Regions from separate parts of the Pseudomonas sp. BIGb0558 genome, predicted to be linked through region 2. Evidence: riboswitches for the same ligand, from Rfam matches in the RefSeq annotation. Region 2 holds a riboswitch; the other holds the start of a gene.
What was found. Region 2 has a riboswitch for manganese ahead of M2400_RS09470 (TMEM165/GDT1 family protein). Riboswitches for the same ligand answer to the same signal wherever they lie in the genome.

Region 1 (11,670 bases), on a different contig from region 2:
GTTCGAACACGGCGCAGCGGTCAGCGTCGGCTGGGATCACGCCAATGGGTTGGCCATGGCGTTGTAAATCACCTTTTATCCAACGAATGTGGAGCGTGTCATGGACCAGAAGACCTTTCTCAAAACCCTGCGCAGCTGGCAGAACGGTTCCATCAGCCGTCGTGAGTTCCTTGGCCGTACCGGGCTGGGGCTGGCCGCCGCGGTGGTCGCCACGAACATGCCGGGGCTGCTGACCTCCACCGCCGAGGCCGCCGAACAGGCCAAGCTCGGTGATCGCCTGTCCCTGGCCACCTGGCCCAATTACCACAGCCAGGAAAACCTCGACAATTTCGCCAAGGCCACCGGCGCACGGGTGTCCATGAGTGTGTTCGGCTCCAACGAAGAAATGCTCGCCAAACTGCAGGCCGGCGGCAGCGGCTGGGACGTGCTGGTGCCCACCAACTACACCATCAGCACCTATGTGGGCCTGGGTTTGATCGAACCGCTGGACCTGTCGCGCATCCCCAATTTCGATGCCTCGGACTTCCAGCAGAAATTCATCGCCCAGGGCACGGTGGACGGCAAGGTGTATGCGGTGCCGAAAAACTGGGGCACCACCGGCATGTGCTACGACACCGAAAAGCTCAAGAACGGCCCCACCAGCTGGAAGCAATTCTGGGACATGGCCCAGGGCCCGGCCAGTGGGCGCACGATGGTCCACGACTACCAGTTGACCGCCATCGGCAACGCCCTGAAGAGCTTCGGCTACAGCTTCAACTCGCTGGACCCCAAAGAGCTGGCCGATGCTGAAAAACTGCTGATCCAGGTCAAGCCGCATTTGTTCGCGATCAACTCCGACATCCAGCCCTCGATGCGCAGCGGTGATGCCTGGCTGGCGATGTCCTGGACCGGCGACGCCTCGCAGTTGCACCGCGACCTGCCGCAGATGCACTTTGAGTTGGGCAAGGAAGGCGGCGAATTGTGGAGCGACTTCTTCGCGATTCCCAAGAGCTCGGAGCACAAGGACGCAGCCTATGCCTTCATCAACTACCTGCTGGACCCGCAGCACAACAAGCTGGAAGTGTTGAGCCATGGCTACCCGAGCGGTGACAAGCGGGTGGACGCGTTGTTGCCGGTGGCGATGCTCGACGATCCGATCATGTACCCGGCCGCCGAGGCGTTGAGCCCGCTGGAATTTGGCGCGGCGGCGACGCTGACCAGCCCGGCCCGGGCCGAGTTGATGGCGCGATTCAAGTCCGCCTGATCACCCAGCCATGGCCACTGAGGAGTCACCCATGAACGCCGCCACTCACCCTTCCACGGTGACCGCCCTGCCCCTTGCCGCCCGCCAGCGGCGCAACCTGGGCCGGCGTATCACCCTGCTGATGCTGTTGCCGTCGACCCTGTGGTTCCTGCTGCTGTTGTTGATGCCGCTGGTGATCATCCTGGTCTTCAGCTTCGGCGACCGCAGTGCCGTAGGCGGCTACGCGGGTGGCTTCACCCTGGCCAACTACCTGAACCTCGGTTCACGGGCCGCGGCCTTCGGCAACACGCTGATGCTGGCGCCACTGGGTACGCTGGTGTGCCTGGTGGCGGCCTATCCGCTGGCGTACTTCCTGGCGGTCAAGGTCAGCAAGAACCGCTCGCTGCTGCTGACCCTGGTGATCGTGCCGTTCTGGACCAGCTTCCTGATCCGCACCTACGCCTGGATCTTCCTCCTCAGCGGCAAGGGCATCCCGGCCCTGCTGGCGAGCCTGGGCCTGGAAGATGTGCGGTTGATCAACACGCCCTGGGCGGTGCTGATCGGGATCGTCTACGGCTACCTGCCGCTGATGGTGTTCCCGATCTACGTCAGCCTGGAAAAACTCGACAAACGCCTGCTGGAAGCCTCGGCAGACCTGGGCGCCAGCGCCTTTGAAAGCTTTCGCCGGATCACCCTGCCGCTGTCCGCGCCGGGAATCATCACCGGGGTAATGCTGGTGTTCATCCTGTTGATGGGCGAGTTCCTGATCCCGGCCATCCTCGGCGGCGGCAAGGTGTTTTTTGTCGGCAATGCCCTGGTGGACCTGTTCCTGCAATCGCGTAACTGGCCGTTCGGCAGTGCGCTGGCGATGACCCTGGTGGCGATGATGCTGCTGATCATCGGCGTGTATTTGAAGCTGGTGGCACGCTACGGCGGCCGCCCTGCCGACGGAGGCTTGTGACATGTGGCTGCGCAGCTATTCGACTTCGCTGTACCTGTTTCTGTATGCGCCGATCGCCTTGATCGTGCTGTTCAGCTTCAATGCCGGGCGCAGTGGCCTGGCGTTCGAGTGCTGCTCGGTGCAGTGGTTCGGCCGGGCCTTTGGCAACCCGTTCATCATGGAAGCCCTCGGGCACAGTGCATTTATCGCCACGTGCTCGGCGTTGATCGCCACGCTGTTCGGCACCCTGGCGGTGTTCGGCTTGCAGCGTGCCGGGGCCAGGGTGCGCCTGCTGTTTGACGCCCTGACCTACTGCGCGATCATCGTGCCCGGCATCGTCATCGGTATCTCGACGTTGATCGCCTTCATCAGCCTCTTCGATGTGATCAACCCGCTGCTGGCGAGCTGGATGCCCAGCCTGCCGCGTTTGAACATGGGCTTCTTCACGGTGATCGCCGCCCACTCGCTGTTCACCATGGCGCTGGTGATGGTGATCGTGCGCAGCCGCGTCGACACTCTGGACAAGGCGCTGCTGGAGGCGTCTGCCGACCTGTATGCACCGCCGATGCAGACCTTCTGGCGGGTGACCCTGCCCCAGATCAGCCCGGCAATCATGGCCGGCTTCCTGCTGGCGTTCACCTTCAGCTTCGACGATTTCATCATCGCGTTCTTCGTCGCAGGCTCGGAGACCACCTTGCCGATCTACATCTTTTCCTCGATCCGGCGTGGGGTCACACCGGAGATCAATGCAGTCTCGACGGTGATCATCTGCCTGTCGCTGGCCTTGCTGTTTACGTCTCGCCACCTGCAAAACCGCCGTATCCAGGAGCCTCACCATGCGTGATCAACTTTATATCAATGGCGAGTGGGTCAGCCCGGACCTGGGCGGCTACCTCGACGTGATCGACCCGGCCACCGAGCAGGCCTTCGCACGCGTGGCCGCCAGCACCGAAGAAGACATCGACCACGCCGTGCGCGCCGCCCGCCGCGCCTTCGACAATGGCTGGAGCCAGACCAGCGGCGCCGAGCGCGGCCAGTGGCTCGACGCCCTGGCGGATGAGCTGGAACACGCGCAGCCGGCGTTGGCGGAACTGGAAGTGCGCGACAACGGCAAGCCCTTGCCCGAAGCCCAATGGGACGTGGGCGATGCGATTGGCTGCTTTCGCTATTACGCCGGCCTGGCCCGGGAGCTGGACCAGCGCCAGGACCAGCCACTGGCGCTGCCTGACGCGCGCTTTCGTTGCCGTATTCGCCACGAGGCGATTGGCGTGGCCGGGCAAATCATTCCCTGGAACTACCCACTGCTGATGGCCGCGTGGAAGGTCGCGCCGGCCCTGGCGGCCGGTGCCACCGTCGTGTTGAAACCTTCTGAGCTGACGCCCCTGACCGCCCTGGAACTGGCCGCAGCCGCCGACCGTATCGGCCTGCCCGCCGGGGTGTTGAACGTAGTCACCGGCCTGGGCCAGGACGCCGGCAGCCCACTGACCGAACACCCCGGCGTCGACAAACTGGCCTTCACCGGCAGCGTGCCCACCGGGGCAAAAATCATGGCGGCGGCGGCCCGCGACATCAAGAACATCAGCCTGGAACTGGGCGGTAAATCGGCGTTCATTGTGTTCGACGATGCCGATGTTGAAGCCGCCGTGGAATGGATTCTGTTCGGGATTTTCTGGAACCAGGGCCAGGTGTGCAGCGCCACTTCACGCTTGCTGGTGCAGGAAACCATCGCCTCGCGCCTGATCGAACGGCTGGTGGAAGAAACCCGCAAGATCACCATCGGTTCGGGCATGGAGCCGGGCGTATTGCTGGGGCCGCTGGTCAGCCAGGGGCAGCATGAAAAGGTCCTGGGTTTTATCGACCAGGGCCTGGCCAGCGGCGCCCGCCTGCTGACCGGAGGCCGGCGCCCGGCGCATCTGGAGCGTGGGTATTTCATCGAGCCTGCAATCTTTGACGAGCCGGCGCTCAACAGCATCCTCTGGCGCGAAGAAGTGTTTGGGCCGGTGCTGTGCGTCAAGCGGTTCAAGACTGAAGAGCAGGCCCTGCAGATGGCGAATGCCAGCCGCTTCGGTTTGGCAGCCGCGGTGATGAGCGCCGACCTCGCACGCACGGCGCGGGTTGCCAATCAACTGCGGGCGGGGATCGTGTGGGTCAACTGCTCGCAACCGACCTTCGTCGAGGCGCCGTGGGGCGGGATGAAGCACAGCGGGATAGGGCGTGAACTGGGGGAATGGGGCTTGCACAATTACCTGGAGGTCAAGCAGGTGACGGAGTACATCAGTGGGGAGCCGTGGGGCTGGTACCTGAATTGAAACGGTTTGCAGGATTATCAGAGAGATGGGGTCGCGTATTTAACAAGATTTTCATATCCGCAAGGCTATGATCTGCCACCTCGTTGGGGAGTAGCCTGCTTCGGATTCTCGAAGCGTTCGTATCAACATTCTCGGCAACATGCCGTGGTGCGAACACCATTTTGGTTGGTGAGACCAGCGACACATCCATGCCTGAAGTCGGGCGTGTGGTTGTGTCGTTGACTCATATAGCCCGACTGGAAGCCTTACCGTGAACCCCATTTCCCTGATTCTTCTCGCCCTGGCCATGTCCACGGACGCCTTTGCGGCAGCCATCGGCAAAGGCTCCAGCCTGCACAAACCACGCTTGACCGAAGCCCTGCGGGCCGGCCTGATCTTTGGTGTGATTGAAGCCATCACGCCGATTATCGGCTGGGCCATCGGCCAGGCTGCCACCCGCTGGGTGGAACAGTGGGACCACTGGATCGCCTTCACCCTGCTGGTCGCCCTGGGCCTGCACATGATCTACAACGGCCTGAAGGCGGATGATCCTGAGGAAGAGAAACCGACCCAGCACTCGTTCATGATCCTTGCAGTCACCGCGTTTGCCACCAGCATTGATGCCCTGGCCGTGGGTGTGGGCCTGGCATTTGTCGATGTGAATATCCTGGTGGCCGCGGCGGCTATCGGTCTCGCGACGATGACCATGGTGACTATCGGCATGATGCTCGGCCGGGTGCTGGGCACGGTGGTGGGCAAGCGCGCCGAGATGGTCGGCGGCGTGGTGTTGATGCTGGTGGGTGCGACGATTTTGTATGAGCACCTGTCGGCCTGATCAACCCATACCAAAATGTGGGAGCTGGCTTGCCTGCGATGGCGATGTATCAGTCGACATCATTGTTGACTGACACTCCGTTATCGCAGGCAAGCCAGCTCCCACACTGGATCTACTGCAACTTATCGAGCGTAACTCAGGCTGCGTGTTTTTCTTTCTTCAGGCTGTCGATGTCGATCACAAACCGATACTTAACATCGCCCTCGAGCATGCGCTCGTAGGTAACTCTTGGCCATTTCGTTCACCTGTGCGTTCAGACGGTTGAAGTCAGTTGACCCGCATAGACGCTGAACCGTTCAACCGAGCACGTCCATACAATCTGCAGGGCAGCCCGGCCCCTAAGCTGGCGACTTTTCGATCACGCTGAAAAGTGCTGGAGAATGGGCATGTGCAAGAAAGTCACGACGATATCCCTGGCCTTGACGCTGCTGGGCGCGCAGATGATGGGCAGCGCGTGGGCGGCAACACCGAATGTGGCCGTGGCGCCGCAGTACGACACCAGTCACGTCTACGTCGCCCCGGCCGACGTGGACCGCTTTGCCCAGAGTTTTCTCGCCACCTTCGGCGGAAAAAGCACGCCCCAGGTGGTGGTGAATGTACTGCCGGTGCCCAGCAGCACCACCTCGCAACTGCTGCAGACGCCGGCGGGCACGGTGTCGCTGTTCGGCTTCACCACACCCGTCCCGCACCCGTTCGGCCAGGAGCGCAACGGCTACCTGGTCAAGGACATGGACGCGGCGCTCAAGGCGGCCCGCGCCAACGGAGCGGCGGTGATCGTGAGTGATTTTCCTGACCCCATCGGCCGTGATGCCGTGATCCAGTGGCCGGGCGGTGTCAACATGCAGCTCTACTGGCACACCAAGACCCCGGGTTACGCGGCGTTCCAGACCGTGCCGGAAAACCGGGTGTATGTCTCCAGCGATCGCGCCGACACCTTCATCAAGTCCTTCGTCGGGTTTTCCCACGGCAAGGTCCTGGCCGATGACAAGCATGCGCCAGGGGTCGATATCGGCCAGGCCAGTGGCAGCTACCGCCGCGTGGACATCGAGTCGCCGTTCGGGCGCATGGCCGTTTTGGTCACCAACGGCCAACTGCCCTACCCCTTCGGCCATGAAACCACCGGCTATCAAGTGGCCGACCTGACCGACACCCTGGGTAAAGCCACTGGCTCCGGTGCCCGGGTGCTGGTCCCGGCGTTTGACACCAAGGGCCGGCGCAGCGCGCTGGTGGAGTTCCCGGGCGGTTACGTCGCGGAGATTCACCAGCTCAGCGGGGCAAGATGATCCGCCGCACAGGCTGGGGCCTCGCAGTGCTGTGGCCGCTGCTGGCTGGCGGCGTCCACGCTGACGACCAACCGACGCGCCCGGCGATCAAGGCCAACCGCTGGCAGGAAGACTGGTCGATGCTCAAGGACCCGGCGCTGCGTACGCAGCCGCTGGACAACCTCAAGTACATCCCGCTGTCCGCTGCCAACCCGTTCACCTACCTGTCCCTGGGCGCGACCTTGCGTGAGCGCTTCGAGATGAACGACGCCAGCGGCTTCGGTGTGAAAAACGTAGCCCGCGACCGGTACCTGATCCAGCGGTTCCAGGTGCATGCCGACCTGCACCTGAATGAAAACTGGCGCGTGTTCACCCAGTTGGAAGATGCCCGGGCCTATGACAAAACCTCAATCGGTGGCGCCGACCAGAACCGCGTCGACCTGCGCCTGGCCTTTGCCGAATACATCAACACCTTCAGTGCCGGCACGTTCAAGGGCCGTGTGGGCCGGCAGGACTTCGCCTTCGACTTGCAGCGTTTCATCTCGTCGCGGGACGGGCCGAATGTGCGCCAGTCCTTTGATGCCCTGTGGGCCGACTGGGAAACCCGTGACTGGCGTTTTATCGGGATCGCCAGCCACCCGGTGCAGTACCAGGACGAGCGGCACTTCGACGATAAATCCAACGCTGACATGCAGTTTCACATGCTGCGGGTGGAGCGGCTGGTGGGTGGCAAAAATGAGCTGTCGGCTTATTACGGGGTGTATGAACGCAGCGATGCCCACTATCTGGACGGCGACGGCGATGAGACTCGTCAGTTGTTCGACGCCCGGCTGGGGGGCGCGGCCCTGGGCTTCGATTGGGACATTGAAGCCATGCTGCAAGGTGGCTCGGTGGGCCACAAGGATATTCGCGCCTGGGGTGGCGGCAGCCGCGTGGGCTACACCTTCGACAGCCTGGCCTGGACACCGCGCCTGGGCCTGCAGATGGATATTGCCTCGGGCGACCGCCACGCCGGTGACGGCACGGTGGGTACGTTCAACCCGCTGTTCCCCAATGGCTACTACTTTTCCCTGGCGGGATATACGGGCTACAGCAACCTGATTCACGTCAAGCCGTCGATCACCGTCAAGCCTATCGCCAGGCTGAGCGTGCAGACCGCCGTCGGCCTGCTCTGGCGGCAAACCACCGCCGACGCGGTCTACACTCAGCCGAACCTCCCGGTTGCCGGCACCGCAGGCCAGGGTGAACGCTGGACCGGCGCCTACGCTCAAGTTCGCACCGATTACGTGTTTACCCCCAACCTCACCGGCGCCGTCGAGGCCGTGCACTACGCGGTCGGCCAGACGCTGCGGGATGCAGGCGGCCATGACAGCAATTACCTGGGGGTCGAACTCAAGTTCAGCTGGTAAACCCAACCAAGCACACCCGTACAAGCGCTGCAGGCGCCTGTTCGACAATAGTCAGCCTTTGCCTTCGTACTCACCCAAGGAGTTTCCATGAGCACATTCCTCACCAAAGACGGTACCGAAATCTACTTCAAGGACTGGGGCAGCGGTAAGCCCGTGCTGTTCAGCCACGGCTGGCCGCTGGACGCCGACATGTGGGAATACCAGATGGAATACCTGAGCAGCCGCGGCTACCGCACCATCGCCTTTGACCGACGTGGTTTTGGCCGCTCGGATCAGCCCTGGACCGGCAACGACTACGACACCTTCGCCGACGATATCGCCGAACTGATCAACCACCTGGACCTGCAGGACGTGACCCTGGTGGGCTTTTCCATGGGCGGTGGTGACGTCGCCCGCTACATCGCACGCCATGGCAGCGCGCGCGTGGCCGGCCTGGTGTTGCTGGGGGCGGTGACGCCGCTGTTCGGCCAGAAAGCCGACTACCCGCAAGGCGTTCCCACCGAGGTGTTTGACGGCATCAAGGCCGGCCTGCTGAAGGACCGCGCGCAATTCATTTCCGACTTCAACACGCCGTTCTTCGGCATCAACAAGGGCCAGAAAGTCTCCGACGGCGTACTGACCCAGACCTTGCAGATCGCCCTGCTCGCCTCGCTCAAGTCCACCGTGGATTGCGTTACTGCGTTCTCGGAAACCGACTTCCGCCCGGACATGGCCAAAATCGACGTACCGACCCTGGTCATCCACGGTGACGGCGACCAGATCGTGCCGTTCGAAACCACCGGCAAGGTGGCTGCCGAGATGATCAAGAACGCTGAATTGAAGGTGTACAAGGATGCACCACACGGCTTCGCGGTCACCCACGCCGAAGCCTTGAACGCAGACCTGCTGGCGTTCCTGAAGCGCTGAACCGATTGCATCACCTCCTTTTGGCCGGGCTTGCCCGGCCTTTTTTATTCAGGCCTGGCGCAGCACTCCGTCCCACTGCTGGTTGAGCGCCCATTTCCCGGGCCCGGCAATCAGGATGCTGGTGAAAATGATCAGCAGCAGCCAGCCAAACTGCCCTTCGAACAGTGTCCACTGCGGATGCACCACCAGCATCGCGATCAGCAGCACGCTCAAGATAGGCAAGCAGGCCAGGCGCACCAGCACCCCGGCGATGATCAACAGCGGGCACAGCACCTCGGCGAAAATCGCCAGCAGCAGTGTCACGCTCGCCCCCAGGTGGAAGGGATCTTCGATCACCTTCAACTGTTCGCCATAGTCCAGCAGCTTGGGCAGGCCATGGACCCACAGCAGGAACAATCCCCCGCTGACCCGCAAAAACAGCAGCCCGAAATCCCGTGCCCGTTCATCCCGTTGTGATGCGTTCATATGCAACCTGTCCCCGTGACGTCCACCGGCCTTTTTTACGCCGGAACCAGAGCCGATTGTGCGGCTACGCACGCCTCGGAAATTGCAGCGATGTGCTGACCTGGCAACTCACTCGCCCGTGCCGGCAAACCCCGCGACGATCTCGTCGATGACCACCCGCACCCGCGCGGTATGCCGCAGGTCGGCATGGGTCACCAGCCACACATCGTAGGGCAATGGCCGCGTACGCTCCGGCCACAGGCGTACGAGCCCGTCCCTCTCACCGGAAATCAGCGGAATTTCACCGATGCCCAGGCCCGCAGCGATGGACCGGCGCACCAGCAGGCTGGAACTCAAGGCCGCGACAATCCGCCCGCGCCCCAGCGGCTCAGACACCAGGGTCAGGTCTTTCTGGCTTTGCAGGTGCGGTTGGTACACCACCAGGTCGTGCCCTTCGAACAGGCTGCCCGGCTCCGGTGCGCCGTAGCGGTCGATATACGCCTGCGAGGCAAAGAGCCCCACCGGCCAGCGGGCGATGCGCCGGGCGATCAGGTCGGGGTTGTCCGGGCGGGTGTTGCGCACGGCGATGTCGGCTTCGCGTTTGGCCAGGTTAAGGAACTGGGTCGAAGCGTCCATCTGCACGCGCACGTCGGGGTGCGCGTCGTGCAGCCGGGCGATGGCCGGGATCAGGAAGTCGATGGCCAGGGAGTCGGTGGTGGTCACCCGCACCGTGCCGGTCAGGCGGTCGTCCAGGCCCTGGACCTGACGCTCCAGGTCGAGGGCCGAGCGCTCCATTCTCTCCACCGATTGCAAGGCGGCTTCACCCACCGCTGTGAGTGCATAGCCTTCGGAGGTGCGCAGGAACAACGTCGCGTTCAGGGACTTTTCCAAGGCATTGACCCGGCGGCCCACAGTGGCCTGGTCCACCCCCAGCACCCGCGCGGCACCGCGCAATGTGGATTCGCGGCACACCGCGAGGAACACCCGCGCATCGTCCCAGTTCATGGCTTCCCCTTGCGATGCATTTTTGCATCATCGTGACGTGTAATCGCAGCATTATTGCATCACTTATCACGGCTATGCTGGGCACCAGAGAAAATCTTCAGGACCGCCAGCCTGCTGAACTGCCCGACATTGGGCGCGGTCCCAACCCATACGTTCATTGCTACAGGTGCGCTCAAATGAATCTGCCCCACGAAATGACCCTGATCGAAATCACCAGCCCCGGCGGCCCCGAGGTCCTGAAACCCCGCCAGGAGCCCATGCCGGTAGCCGGCCCCGGCGAAGTGCTGATCCGCGTGCACGCCGCCGGGGTCAATCGCCCTGACGCCCTGCAACGCGCCGGCACCTACCCGATGAAGCCCGGCATGAGCCCGTTCCCCGGGCTGGAAGTGGCCGGCGTGGTGGTCGCGCTTGGGGAAGGCGTCAGCGAGTACGCGCTGGGCGACAAGGTGTGCGCCCTGACCAATGGCGGCGGTTATGCGCAGTACTGCGTGGTGCCCGCCAGCCAGGCCTTGCCGGTTCCCGACGGCATGGAGTGGATTCAGGCGGCGGCGATTCCGGAAACCTTCTTCACCGTGTGGGCCAATCTGTTTGGCATCGGTGGCGCGCAGAAAGGCCAGAGGGTACTGATCCATGGCGGCACCAGCGGCATCGGCACCACCGCGCTGATGCTCTGCCGCGAGCTGGGTATCGAAGCGTTCGCCACCGCCGGCAGCGCAGAAAAATGTGCGGTCATCCGCGAACTGGGGGCCGAACCGATCAACTACCGGGAACAGGATTTCGCCGAGGTTATCGCTGAAAAAACCGCGGGCCAGGGCGTTAACGTGATCCTCGACATCATGGGTGGCTCCTACTTGAACAACAACATCAGCGCCCTGGCCATGGAAGGTCGGCTGGTGATGCTGGGCTTCCTGGGCGGTGCCCGTGCCAAGGACATCGACCTGCTGGCGATCCTCGGCAAACGCGCAATCGTCACCGGCTCGTTGCTGCGCTCCCGTACCCGGGAAGAAAAAGCCGCGATTGCCGCGCAACTGCGCAAGCATGTGTGGCCGGTGCTGTCGGCGGGGCGCTGCCTGCCGATGATCGACAAGGTGTACGCCTACACCGACGCCGCGCAAGCCCATGCCCGCATGGAGGGTGGCGACCACATCGGCAAGATTGTGTTGCGGGTGGAATGAAAAAACGCTGCGGATCAGGCCTGGTTTTTCACCAGGGCCTGATAGGTTTGCGCCTCGGCGAACAACCACTCGCAGAACTCCCGCTGCTTGTTCGCCGAACGCTCCCGTGGTGGCCACACCAGCCAATACGGGTAAGGGTACGGCGCAGTGATCTCACTCAACTGCACCAACTCTCCCCGCCCGA
Region 2 (11,670 bases):
TTGTCCTTGTACTGCTCGACGTTCTGCGCGGTGATGGTGAACTGCGGTTGTTCACTGGCGTACGGGTTGGCCAGGAAGCCACGGGCATCCACGGCTCCGGCGTTGGTTGGCAATGGCGACCATTTAGGGATGGTGCCGGCCGCGTTGCCGGCCATTTCAGCGCCCATCGGGGTCAGGGTCGTACCGAGTTTGGCGGCTTCATCCGCCGAGACTGCCGCCATGACGCTGCTCGCCATGATCGACAGCCCCAGCACACCCACCTGCAACAGATTTTTAGTTATTTTCATGTTCTGGTTCTTCCTTAAAACATACTGCTTAAAGAGAGTGTGCTTAGAAGTTCACGCCAACGCTTAAGGCTACAAAGTCGCGGTCGTCCACGGTGCTGAAGTCACCACCGAAGAAGTTGGTGTAGTTCAGACTCGCGGTGTAGGTGTTCTGGTATTCAGCATCCAGTCCGAGGCTGACCGCCTTGCGGCCTTCCTCGAAGTTGCCGCCAGGGCCAGGTGAGTAACCTTTGACGTCATGGGACCAGGCGACGTTGGGCTTGAGGTTTACACCGGCAAAGACGTCCGGGTATTCCCAGATCGCCCGGCCGCGGTAGCCCCAGGAAGTCGCCGTGGTGAAGCCGTCATTGTTGCAATTGGTATTCAGGCCATTGGCGTTAGGCAGGCCAGCGCCCTGGGCAGTGGAGTTGTTGAGCGCAGGGCACGCGCCGTTAGGCAGAGTACCTGGGCCGAACACCGGATCACGTCCATAGCGAACTTTGGACTTGCTCTCCAAACCACCTACATAGGTCATGCCGACTTCGCCCACCAGCGTCAGGCGGCTGGCGCCCATGACCTGGTCGAAGAAGTGGGTGAACGTGGTTTGCAGTTGGGTGATTTCTTTGCGGCGGTAGCCATCCAGGTCCTGCCCCGGAACCCCTTTCAACAGCGAGGCGTTGCCCAGCAGCGGCCCGCCCAAAGGCACCACGCCGGCATACAGGATGTCGGTAGAGTTCAACTGCACCGGCGCATTCGGCCGATAGCTCAATTCACCGCTCCACGCCGTACCGGTAGGCAAGGTGGTGGAGAAACTCAAACCGTAGAGACGAATGTCTTCAGGGTAATCAATAAAGTAGTTGGAGTTCCCCGCCACAACCAACGGCGCAAGCGCACCAAAAGGTCCTAGCCCACCCGCCCTGATGCCGTCATAAACCGACTGCGGAGCACCATGTGCACTGAATATCGGTGCACGGCTGTGATAGTTCATGAAATACGCGCCGAACTCGGTATCAAGCGGCTCAAAGTTGTAGTGCAGGGCCACACCAAACTGGCCGCTATCCCGTGCATTGTCGTTCGGTCCACGGCGTACCAGTACACCCTCGTTGTTTACATCTACCCCGTTTCTTGCGAGCAGCGGCAACGTGAGCCCTGGAACCGGAATCGTCGAGCGCTTGTTCAGCACCCGCAAGTTGTCGTTACAGCCGGTGGTAACAATGTCTGGCTGCGAGAAAAATGTGCCGCAGTTGTCCGTAACGGTCTTGTCCCAACCAATCTGATAAAAGCCTTCGGCCGACAGGTTGTCGGTCAAGGTCTGAGACAGGTAGAACATGTTGACCGGAATCAGGCCTTCCTTGATCTCGGCCCCCGGGCGACGGAACGCGGCCACGTCGATCGGGTTGATGGCGTTGATACCGCCACCAATGAAGGTGCTCTCGCCCCAGCTCACGACCTGCTTGCCCAACCGCACGGAACCCGGCTCATCGCCAATCGCGTAGTTGTGGTAGACGAAGGCGTCGAGAATCTGCCCGCCGGAGGAGCGGGCGCCTGTCGGGCGGTTGTTGTCGCTGATGTTCTTGAAGTCGAGGTCGTCGTCTTTGAGCTTGAAGTCATACCAGTACTTGCCCCGGACAAACACGCCGGTGTCGCCGTATTTCAACTCGAGGTCATGGATACCCTTGAAGATCTTCGAGAAGGAGTCGCCCTTGTCGAAGTTCAGGTGACCGTCATCAGAGGTTTGCGACAACCCCTTGCCGCCGTTGTTGACGCCAATCAGGTCTTTGTTGCGACCCGCCGTCGACCAACTGGCCCCGACCGACAGGGACGAGTCAAAGCTGCCTTCGATTTCACCGATGTTGAAACTGACGCCGAATGCAGGCCCGGCGAGCGTAGAGGCGAGGCTGACGGCCAAAGGCAGTTTCGCCCGGCGCCAGAACTGGTGTGCTGAGATCATCGACGCTACTCCATGTGCATTATTGTTATGGCAGTGAGTCGTTTCTAAGGGCTTGTAACGGCCGGAATACAACGATTCCAATGCCGGGTGAACACATGAACCCGCCAGGCTCACAGCACCGCACCTTGAAAAACTCTGGGATGGACTATAGCCAGCAGGGGGTACCGCTTGATCCCTCTAAAGTGTGATTTGCATCACCAACCCGTCTGCCACAGTCCTTTCGCCATGCTGGCGAAGGCCAGCGCGAGAAGGATGGCTGAAAATTGGCAAATCACAAGTGAAGGCTTGAACTAGAGCGCTGCCGTGCCCGAGAGGGCACGGCAAGCGGCGTCAGAGTGTCGAAAGGAAGGTGCTGTTGTTGGCCTGCCATTCAATGATGTCGACACGGATACGTTTTTTGTCGAGCTTGCCGACGCTGGTCTTGGGAATTTCCGTAACAACGGCGATCTGGCTTGGAATCGCCCATTTGCTCAAGTGGCCCAGTTCCACGAACGGCTTGAGATGCTCCTTCAGCTCCTTGGCCCCTATCACATGGCCATCACGCACCACCAGCAATGCAAACGGGCGCTCGCCCCACTGCGGATCGGCAATCCCCACCACCGCTACTTCGCGTACCGCCGGGTGGCGGCTGACTAGGTCTTCCAGCGCCAGGGAGGATATCCACTCGCCGCCGGTCTTGATCACGTCCTTGATGCGGTCGCGGATATCGATCACGCCAAAGGCGTCGAGGGTGGCCACGTCACCGGTGTGCATCCAGCCGCCCGCCCACAGCTCCGCGCCCTTTTCGGGCTCGTTGAAATAGCCTTCGCTGAGCCACGGGGCACGCAGTACCAACTCGCCCTGGGACTCACCGTCGGCCGGCAGGAAGTTGCCGTCGCCGTCGATGATCGCCGCCTCCACCAACGGCCCGGGCACGCCGGCCTTGATGCGGTAGGTGGTGCGTTCGTCTTCGGTGCCGGCCATCAACTCTTCATTGAGGTGCGCGCAAGATACCAACGGCCCGGTCTCGGACATGCCGTACGCGGCCGTCAGCTGAATCCCGCGGGCCTTGGACGCTTCATACAGCGAACGATTGAGGGCGCTGCCGCCGATGACGATTTTCCAGCCTTTGAAATCCACGCCCTGGCCGGCCTTGGCGTTAAGCACCATCTGCAGGATGGTGGGCACGCAATGGGAGAACGTGACCTTCTCCTTGCGCCACAGCTCCACCAGGTATTCGGGGTCGTAGCGACCGGGATAGACCTGCTTCAGGCCAAGCATGGTAGCCACATACGGCAGGCCCCAGGCGTGCACATGGAACATCGGGGTGATCGGCATGTAGACGTCGTTGGTGCCCAGCAGGCGCACGCTGTCGACGCTGCCCATGATGGTCGCCACACCCATGGTGTGCAGCACCAGTTGACGATGGGTGAAATACACGCCTTTGGGATTGCCCGTAGTGCCAGTGGTGTAGAAGGTGGTGGCGACGGAGTTTTCGTCGAAATCCTGGAAGTCATACCGCGGGCTTGCCGCCGCCAGTAACGTTTCGTACTCACCCACGAGGTTGGGCAGCTCGGCGGTTTTTTCCGCGCCGTCGGTCAGCAGCAGGGTTTTCTCGACGGTAGTCAGGTGGCCGGCGATGGCCTGGTAGAGGCCCACAAACTCACTGTTGACCAGCACAAAGCGGTCCTGGGCGTGGTTCATGGTGTAGAGAATCTGTTCCGGCGACAGGCGCACGTTGATGGTATGGATCACCGCGCCGATCATCGGGATGGCGAACATGCATTCCAGGTAACGATGGCTGTCCCAGTCCATCACGGCCACGGTATCACCGGCCTTGACCCCGGCTTCGGTCAGCACATTGGCCAGGCGGGCGACGCGCTCGATCAGGGTCGGATAGGTATAACGCAACTGGTCGCGGTAGACGATTTCCCGGGTCTTCTCGTAGCGTGTCCCGGACATCAACAGGCGTTTGATCAACAGCGGGTATTGGTAGGCGCCTTCGGCGGGCGGGATAACACGAGTCTGCAACATACGAATCCCTTATCTGACTGCACGGTCTTGGCTGAAACATCTGCACTGTAGAGCGCTTATGTTTCAGCCAAATCAGCCAAAGGAATGATTTGCAGAACCCAATGAATGCTAGCTTTGCGCCAGCATCCGGCTTATTTCATGCTGGTAAACGCCAACTTCACCCCGATAGCAATCAGCACCGCGCCCATGGTGCGGTCGAACCAGTGGCCCATGCGTGCAAAACCGGCGCGTACGCGCTGCTGGCTGAACAGCATGGCCACCAGGCAGAACCAGATCGCGGTAGCCACGGCCAGGTACACGCCGTAACCGGCCTGGACCGCCAGCGGCGTGTGGGGATTGATCACCACGGTAAACAGCGACAGGAAGAACAACGTGGCCTTGGGGTTCAAGCCGTTGGTGACAAATCCCGACGTAAAAGCGCCGCGCGCGGTGCGCTCGCCCACTTCAAGGTGCAGGTCTTCTTCACTGGCCGGCTTGGCCGGCTGGGCGCGCAAGGCCTTGAAGCCGATGTACAGCAGGTAGGCCGCCGCCGCCCACTTCAGCGCGTTGAACAACACGATGGACTGGGACACGATCAGGCCGATGCCCAGCAGCGAATACCCCACGTGCAGGAAAATCGCCGAGCCGACGCCCAGTGCCGTCCAGGTGCCGGCACGTCGGCCATGGGTCACGCTTTCACGCACCACCACGGCGAAATCCGGGCCAGGGCTGGCCACCGCCAACAGGTGAATCAGTGCCACGGTCAAGAACTCGGTGAGGTACATGCACACTCCAGGAAGTAACTGATTATTTCATCTGATAGGCTCGGCAGATTACGCCTTCGAACCTCGTCGCAAAAGGTACAGTTGATAATGAACAATCGTCGCGCCGTCTTCCTTGATCACCCTTCCCTGGACCTCGGGGACCTGGACCTCAGCGGGTTGCGGGCCACCTTCAGCGAACTGAGCCTGCACCAGCAGACCACCCCGCAGAACGTTGTAGAACGCCTGCAAGGCGCACAGGTGGCCATCAGCAACAAGATCGCGCTGAATGCAGAGACCCTGGCGGCCTGCCCCGAACTGAAGCTGATCCTGGTCACCGCCACCGGCACCAATAACGTCGACCTCGCCGCCGCCCGCGCCCACGGCGTTACCGTGAGCAATTGCCAGGGTTACGGCACGCCGTCGGTGGCGCAGCACACGATCATGCTGCTGCTCAACCTGGCGACACGCCTGAACGACTATCAGCGGGATGTAAACGCTGGGCTCTGGCAACAAGCCAAGCAGTTCTGCCTGCTGGACTATCCGATCGTCGAACTGGAAGGCAAAACCCTGGGCCTGCTGGGCCATGGGGAATTGGGCGGTGCCGTTGCGCGCCTGGCTGAAGCGTTTGGCATGCGGGTGATCCTCGGCGCCATCCCGGGACGCCCTGCCCGTGCCGATCGCGTGCCGCTGGACGAGTTGCTGGCGCAAGTCGACGCGCTGACCTTGCACTGCCCGCTCAACGAACACACCCGCGATTTTATCGGTGCCCGCGAACTGGCGCTGCTCAAGCCCGGCGCGTTTATCGTCAACACCGCCCGCGGTGGTTTGATCAACGAACAGGCACTGGCTGATGCCTTGCGCAGTGGTCATCTGGGCGGCGCGGCGACCGACGTATTGAGCGTGGAACCGCCGGTCAACGGCAACCCGCTGCTGGCCGGCGACATCCCGCGCCTGATCGTCACGCCACACAACGCCTGGGGCAGCCGCGAAGCGCGGCAGCGGATCGTCGGCCAATTGATCGAAAACGCCCAGGGCTTTTTCAGCGGCGCCCCGCTGCGGGTCGTCAGTTGATAAACTGCGCCCCTTTTCAAGGAGCAGACCATGGATCCGCGCAGTGAAGTACTGCTTCGTCAGGCCGAACTTTTTCAAGGCGACGTGCTGCTGGTGGGCTTGCCCGCCGACGACCTGCTGGGTCGCCTGCCCAATGCCCATGGCTGGAGCTGGCACGCCGGCGACCAGGCCGCACTGGACGCACGTTTTGCCGAGCGCAGCCAGTTCGGCGTGAACGTGCCCGAGCGTTCGTTCGAGACGGCGGTGGTGTTCCTGCCCAAGTCCAAGGACCTCACTGACTACCTGCTCAATGCCGTGGCGGCGCGCTTGCCCGGCAAAGAGCTGTACCTGGTGGGGGAAAAGAAAGGCGGCATCGAAAGCGCGGCCAAGCAACTGAACCCGTTCGGCAAACCGCGCAAGCTCGACAATGCGCGGCACTGCCAGCTGTGGCTGGTAACGGTGGCCAACGCCCCTGAACCGGTAGAGCTGGAAAGCCTGGCACAGGTGTTCGAGGTGCCGCTGGCCGAAGGGGCGATAAAAGTCGTGAGCCTGCCGGGCGTATTCAGTCACGGTCGGCTGGATCGCGGTACCGCACTGTTGCTGGAACATCTGGACAAGCTGCCGAGCGGCCACTTGCTGGATTTCGGCTGTGGGGCGGGTGTACTCGGAGCGGCGGTCAAGCGTCGTTATCCGCATAACACGGTCACGATGCTCGACGTGGATGCCTTTGCCGCCGCCAGCAGTCGCCTGACATTGGCCGCCAATGGTCTGGAAGCCGAGGTGTTGACCGGTGATGGCATCGACGCTGCGCCGATGAATCTGAATACAATTCTGAGCAACCCGCCGTTCCATGTCGGGGTGCACACCGATTATTTCGCCACGGAAAACTTGCTGCGAAAAGCAGCCAAACATCTGGCAAAAGGCGGCGAACTGCGCCTGGTTGCGAATAGCTTCCTGAAGTATCAACCGCTTATCGAAGAGCATCTGGGCGTGTGCGCAATCAAGGCAGAAGGCCAGGGTTTTCGCATTTACCGTGCCAAGCGCGGCTGAAATCTTTTTCCAAAAGAAGGCTTGCCGAATGGATTTTGCCTAGGCAGAATCCGCTCCGTCCTAGGGGAGTAGTCTCCCACGAGCGCCACGCTCGTCCGGCATACGTCAACATACTTGGTCAACAGGCCATGGCGTATGCGACCCAGGAGTCCGCACAGACGGACCGGGGTTTGACAAGACCTATGACACGAACACCTTACCCGGGGCGGGAAGGCTGTACGTGTCATAGCCGTGTCGACCCGCCCCTGGAACTTACCTGATGCTGGATTCTCTGCTCGTCCCTACCGCAATCGTTGCCTTGGCCGAAATTGGCGACAAGACGCAACTGCTCGCACTCATTCTCGCTGCACGCTTTCGCAAACCCTGGCCGATCATCGCCGGCATCGTTGCCGCGACCCTGGCCAACCATGCGGCGGCCGGTGCCGTGGGGGCCTGGTTCGGGAGTTTCTTCTCGGATGCGGTGTTGCACTGGATCCTCGCGGCGAGCTTCTGCGCCACGGCACTCTGGACCCTGGTACCCGACAAACTCGACGATGACGAAGCCAGTACTTCCCGCAAGTTCGGGCCGTTCCTGACCACGCTGATTGCGTTCTTCCTCGCGGAAATCGGCGACAAGACCCAGATCGCTACCGTGATGCTCGCGGCGCAATACCCGGAACTGTGGCTGGTGATTATCGGTACTACCTTAGGGATGTTGATTGCCAACGTACCGGTGGTGCTGGCGGGGAATTTTGCGGCGGACAAACTGCCGCTGACGCTGATTCGTCGCTTGGCGGCTACGGCGTTTTTCATCCTGGCAATCGTTGCGGTGTACAAGGCCATGCAGAGCAGTGGCTGGATCTAGACACGACCCCATGTGAGGGCTGGGCTTTTGTGGGAGCTGGCTTGCCTGCGATAGCATCACCTCGGTGCAACTGACACACCGAGGTGCCTGCATCGCGGGCAAGCCCGGCTCCCACACAGGCCGGGCTCCCACATTCAGATTTGCATTTCAGCCTTATAAATCAGGACTTTTTGGCCTGCTGATACAACGGCATCACCTTCGGAATCGCCGCCTGCAACGAGGCGATCCGGCTGTCGGAAGCCGGGTGAGTGCTCATGAACTCAGGTGGCGAGCCTTCCGAGGCCTTGGCCATTTTGTTCCACAGGGTAATCGCCGCGTTCGGGTTGTAACCCGCGCGTGCCGACAACTCCAGGCCGATCAGGTCCGCTTCGTTTTCATTGCTGCGGCTGTTGGGCAAGGTCATGCCGTAGTTGGCCACGGTATCGGCCAACGCCATGCTGTCCTGACCCAGGCCGAACAAGGCACCGGCCCCCTGCTTCGCCATCTCGATACCGTAAGCCTTGGACATGGCTTCGCGACCGTGCTCACGCAAGGCGTGGGCAATTTCATGGCCCATCACGGCGGCGAGTTCATCGTCGGTCAGCTTGAGGTTATCGATCAGCGCGCTGTACACGAAGATTTTGCCGCCAGGCCCGCAGTTGGCGTTCATCTCGTCACTTTTGATCAGGTTCACCTCCCACTTCCATTGCGCCGCATCCGGCCGGAAAGTAGGCGCCTGGGCGATCAAGCGGTTGGCAATCGCCTGCACGCGCTTGGCGTTGGCGCTGGTCTTGTCCACCAGGCCTTTGCCGCTGGCTTCACCCAAGGTCTGCTGGTAGGACTGCGCATACATCTGGTCGACTTCCTGGCTCGACAACATGCTGAACATGTACTGCTTGCGCTCAACCCCCACGGCGCCGCCGCTGGTGGTGTTGACCGACTGGCAACCGGCGAGCAATACCGCCGCGCCCAATGCACATACCGCTACTGTCTTTTTCATCAACCTGCTCCCTGAAAACATGGCGCGTATCGTAGTCGGCCAATTGTATCGACGCCAGATACAACAGACGTGTAGCCGCCTATTTTCAGATACATCCCACACTGCCGCAAAAAATTCATAAACCGCCGGCGACCTTTCCATTTGCGACATTCGCCGATCCGGCGCAGTCATTTTGAGGGTATGACCCTAATGCCTCCCCCGCTCGCGGCCGATATAAAAAAGCAGCCAACCTCCCCCTGCGCCCGGAGCCGTCATGAAGTTCAAGTCGATTCAATTTTCTGTCGCGGCACTGGCCGGGGCCATTGTCCTGAGCGTGGTCGCGGTGTTGGTGCTGTACGCCTTGTTCGCGGGAGCGCGCACCCAGGAGATGGTGCAGGAACGCACCCAGGGGCAATTCGAACAGATCATCGAACAACGCCTGACCGCGCTGGCGCAAACCCAGGCGACGCTGATCCAGCGTGAACTGGAAGCGCCGCTGGTAACGGCCAAGGGCCTGGCCACCGCCAACGCCCTGATGGGCATGAAAGACGCCAATGGCAACCCGCAACTGGCGGTCTCCCGGGAACAACTGATCAACCTGATCCACGAAACCGTGGTGCGCAACCCTAAGATTCTCGGTGCCTATATCGGCTGGGAAGCCAACGCCATCGACCACAACGACGCCGCCTATGTGAACAGCCCGGTAGTCGGCGTCGAAACCAACGGCCGCTTCCTGCCCTGGTGGTTCCGCAATGCCGACGGCAGCCTGGGCCTGGATAAACTTGCCGACGTGGCCGACCAGACCATCCTGTCCACCGGCGTGCGCGCCAGTGAGTACTACCTGTGCTCCAAGGAAAGCAAAAAGCCCTGCGCCATCGACCCGGCCCCCTACAAAGTGGGCAACGCGATGGTAATGCTCGCCTCGTTTATCGAACCGATCATGATCGACGGCACCTTCCAGGGCATCGTCGGTGCCGACCTGTCGGTGAACTTCATCCAGGAAATGCTCACCAAGGCTGATCAGAATTTGTACAACGGCGCCGGTGAACTGGCGCTGATTTCCAGCAACGGTCGCCTGGTGGCCTACACCCAGGACGCCAGCAAGCTGGGGGAAAAAGCCAGCGACCTGCTCGACAGCAACGAACTCGCCAACCTCAGCCAGCTGAAGGTCGGCGAAGTGCGCTACGACGTGGACAAGGAACACGGGCATATCGAGCTGTTCCTGCCGTTCAACATCGGCCAGACCGACGCCCGCTGGACCCTGATGCTGCAACTGCCCCTGAGCGCAGTCATGGCCGACTTGCAGGCCATGCAACACGACCTCGACGCCCAGCGCAAAACCGATATTTTCGGCATGGCCGTGGCCGGGCTGCTGATTGCCGGCATCGGCTTGCTGGTGATCTGGCTGGTGGGCCACGGCATCGCCCGGCCGCTCAAGCAAATGGTGGCGATGCTCAATGACATCGCCCAGGGCGAAGGCGACCTGACCCGGCGCCTGACCAGTGATCGCGCCGACGAACTGGGAGCGATTGCCAGTGGCTTCAATACATTCCTGGCCAAGTTGCAGGGGATGATCACCCAGGTGGTGAGTTCGGTGCAGAAGGTCAGCGACTCGTCGGAACACACCGCCGACATCGCGATTCGCACCAACCAGGGCGTGCACAAGCAAATGGTCGAGATCGACCAGGTGGCCACCGCCGTGCACGAGATGACGGCCACCGCCCAGGATGTGGCGCGCAATGCCACCCAGGCCGCCCAAGCCGCCAGCCACGCCGACCAGGCGGCGAGCCAGGGCATGCAGATCGTGCGCGACACCTCCACCTCCATCGGCGCCCTCGCCCAGGAAATCGGCAAGGCGGTCGGTGTGGTGCAGGCGCTGGCCAAGGACAGCGAGAACATCAACGCCATCCTCACGGCGATTCGCGGGATTGCCGAGCAGACCAACCTGCTGGCGCTCAACGCAGCCATCGAAGCGGCGCGGGCCGGTGAGCAGGGGCGTGGATTCGCGGTGGTGGCGGATGAGGTGCGCAACCTGGCGCAGAAGACTCAGAAGGCCACCGAAGAAATCCAGACCATGATCCAGCAACTGCAGCAAGGCACGCGCGACGTGGTGCGGGTGATGGAGGACAGCCAGAGCCGCACCGATGAAAGCGTGCAACACGCGGCCAAGGCGGCCCAGGCGCTGGAGACCATTACCCAGGCGGTGTCGCTGATCAACGACATGAACACCCAGATCGCCAGCGCCGCCGAGGAGCAGAGCGCGGTGGCCGAGGACATCAACCGTAACGTGATCAATATCGGGCAAGTGGCCAACGAAGTGGCGGGCGGGGCGGATGAGTCGAGCGCGGCCAGTGCGGACTTGACCAAGCTGGCGGAGCAGCAGCGGCGGTTGATCAATCAGTTCAAGGTCTGAGGTTATTGGGTGAAGTTCAGGGCCTCATCGCAGGCAAGCCAGCTCCCACACTTTGAATGTATTCACAGGTCAAAGGTGGGAGCTGGCTTGCCTGCGATAGGGCCCTAAACCCCAGCACAAACCTGCAGGCTTAAACCGGCGTCAGACACTCCGGCCCATTGAGCTTCGGATCGTTGACCATATTGGCCAGCACCCGCTCGCGCAACGCGGTGGGCTCACTGGCCAGCAACGCCTGCAAGGTGTGCAGCGGTGTCTCTGGATTCAGCCAGGCTGCCTGCCCCGCCGCATCCAGAATCAACGGCCGACGCTGACTCTGCGCGGCCTGGGTCACCACTGCGGTACTCAGCCACACCTGCTCCTGCACCGGGTACGCTTCCCAGATCGC

Region 1: it holds a riboswitch for manganese, as region 2 does, so the genes downstream of both, mntP (manganese efflux pump MntP) here and M2400_RS09470 (TMEM165/GDT1 family protein) in region 2, are expected to answer to the same signal.

What each region holds. Positions count from the first base shown of each region.
Region 1 covers NZ_JANUEW010000041.1:22,892-34,561, reverse strand. The annotation lists gene M2400_RS28810 (ABC transporter ATP-binding protein) at 1-67, shown strand, start outside; gene M2400_RS28805 (PotD/PotF family extracellular solute-binding protein) at 101-1,243, shown strand; gene M2400_RS28800 (ABC transporter permease) at 1,275-2,183, shown strand; gene M2400_RS28795 (ABC transporter permease) at 2,185-3,006, shown strand; gene M2400_RS28790 (aldehyde dehydrogenase family protein) at 2,999-4,471, shown strand; yybP-ykoY riboswitch at 4,543-4,711, shown strand; gene mntP (manganese efflux pump MntP) at 4,722-5,285, shown strand; gene M2400_RS28780 (glyoxalase) at 5,672-6,568, shown strand; gene M2400_RS28775 (alginate export family protein) at 6,565-7,956, shown strand; gene M2400_RS28770 (alpha/beta fold hydrolase) at 8,044-8,862, shown strand; gene M2400_RS28765 (DoxX family protein) at 8,911-9,327, opposite strand; gene M2400_RS28760 (LysR family transcriptional regulator) at 9,436-10,311, opposite strand; gene M2400_RS28755 (NAD(P)H-quinone oxidoreductase) at 10,488-11,486, shown strand; gene gcvA (transcriptional regulator GcvA) at 11,501-11,670, opposite strand, start outside.
Region 2 covers NZ_JANUEW010000005.1:82,877-94,546, forward strand. The annotation lists gene M2400_RS09440 (DUF1329 domain-containing protein) at 1-287, opposite strand, end outside; gene M2400_RS09445 (DUF1302 domain-containing protein) at 331-2,214, opposite strand; gene M2400_RS09450 (fatty acid--CoA ligase) at 2,545-4,227, opposite strand; gene M2400_RS09455 (LysE family translocator) at 4,359-4,991, opposite strand; gene M2400_RS09460 (2-hydroxyacid dehydrogenase) at 5,079-6,041, shown strand; gene M2400_RS09465 (class I SAM-dependent methyltransferase) at 6,072-7,070, shown strand; yybP-ykoY riboswitch at 7,122-7,241, shown strand; gene M2400_RS09470 (TMEM165/GDT1 family protein) at 7,330-7,914, shown strand; gene M2400_RS09475 (M48 family metallopeptidase) at 8,075-8,893, opposite strand; partial or broken gene M2400_RS33525 (HAMP domain-containing protein) at 10,227-10,427, shown strand; gene M2400_RS33530 (methyl-accepting chemotaxis protein) at 10,542-11,285, shown strand; gene M2400_RS09485 (SOS response-associated peptidase) at 11,416-11,670, opposite strand, start outside.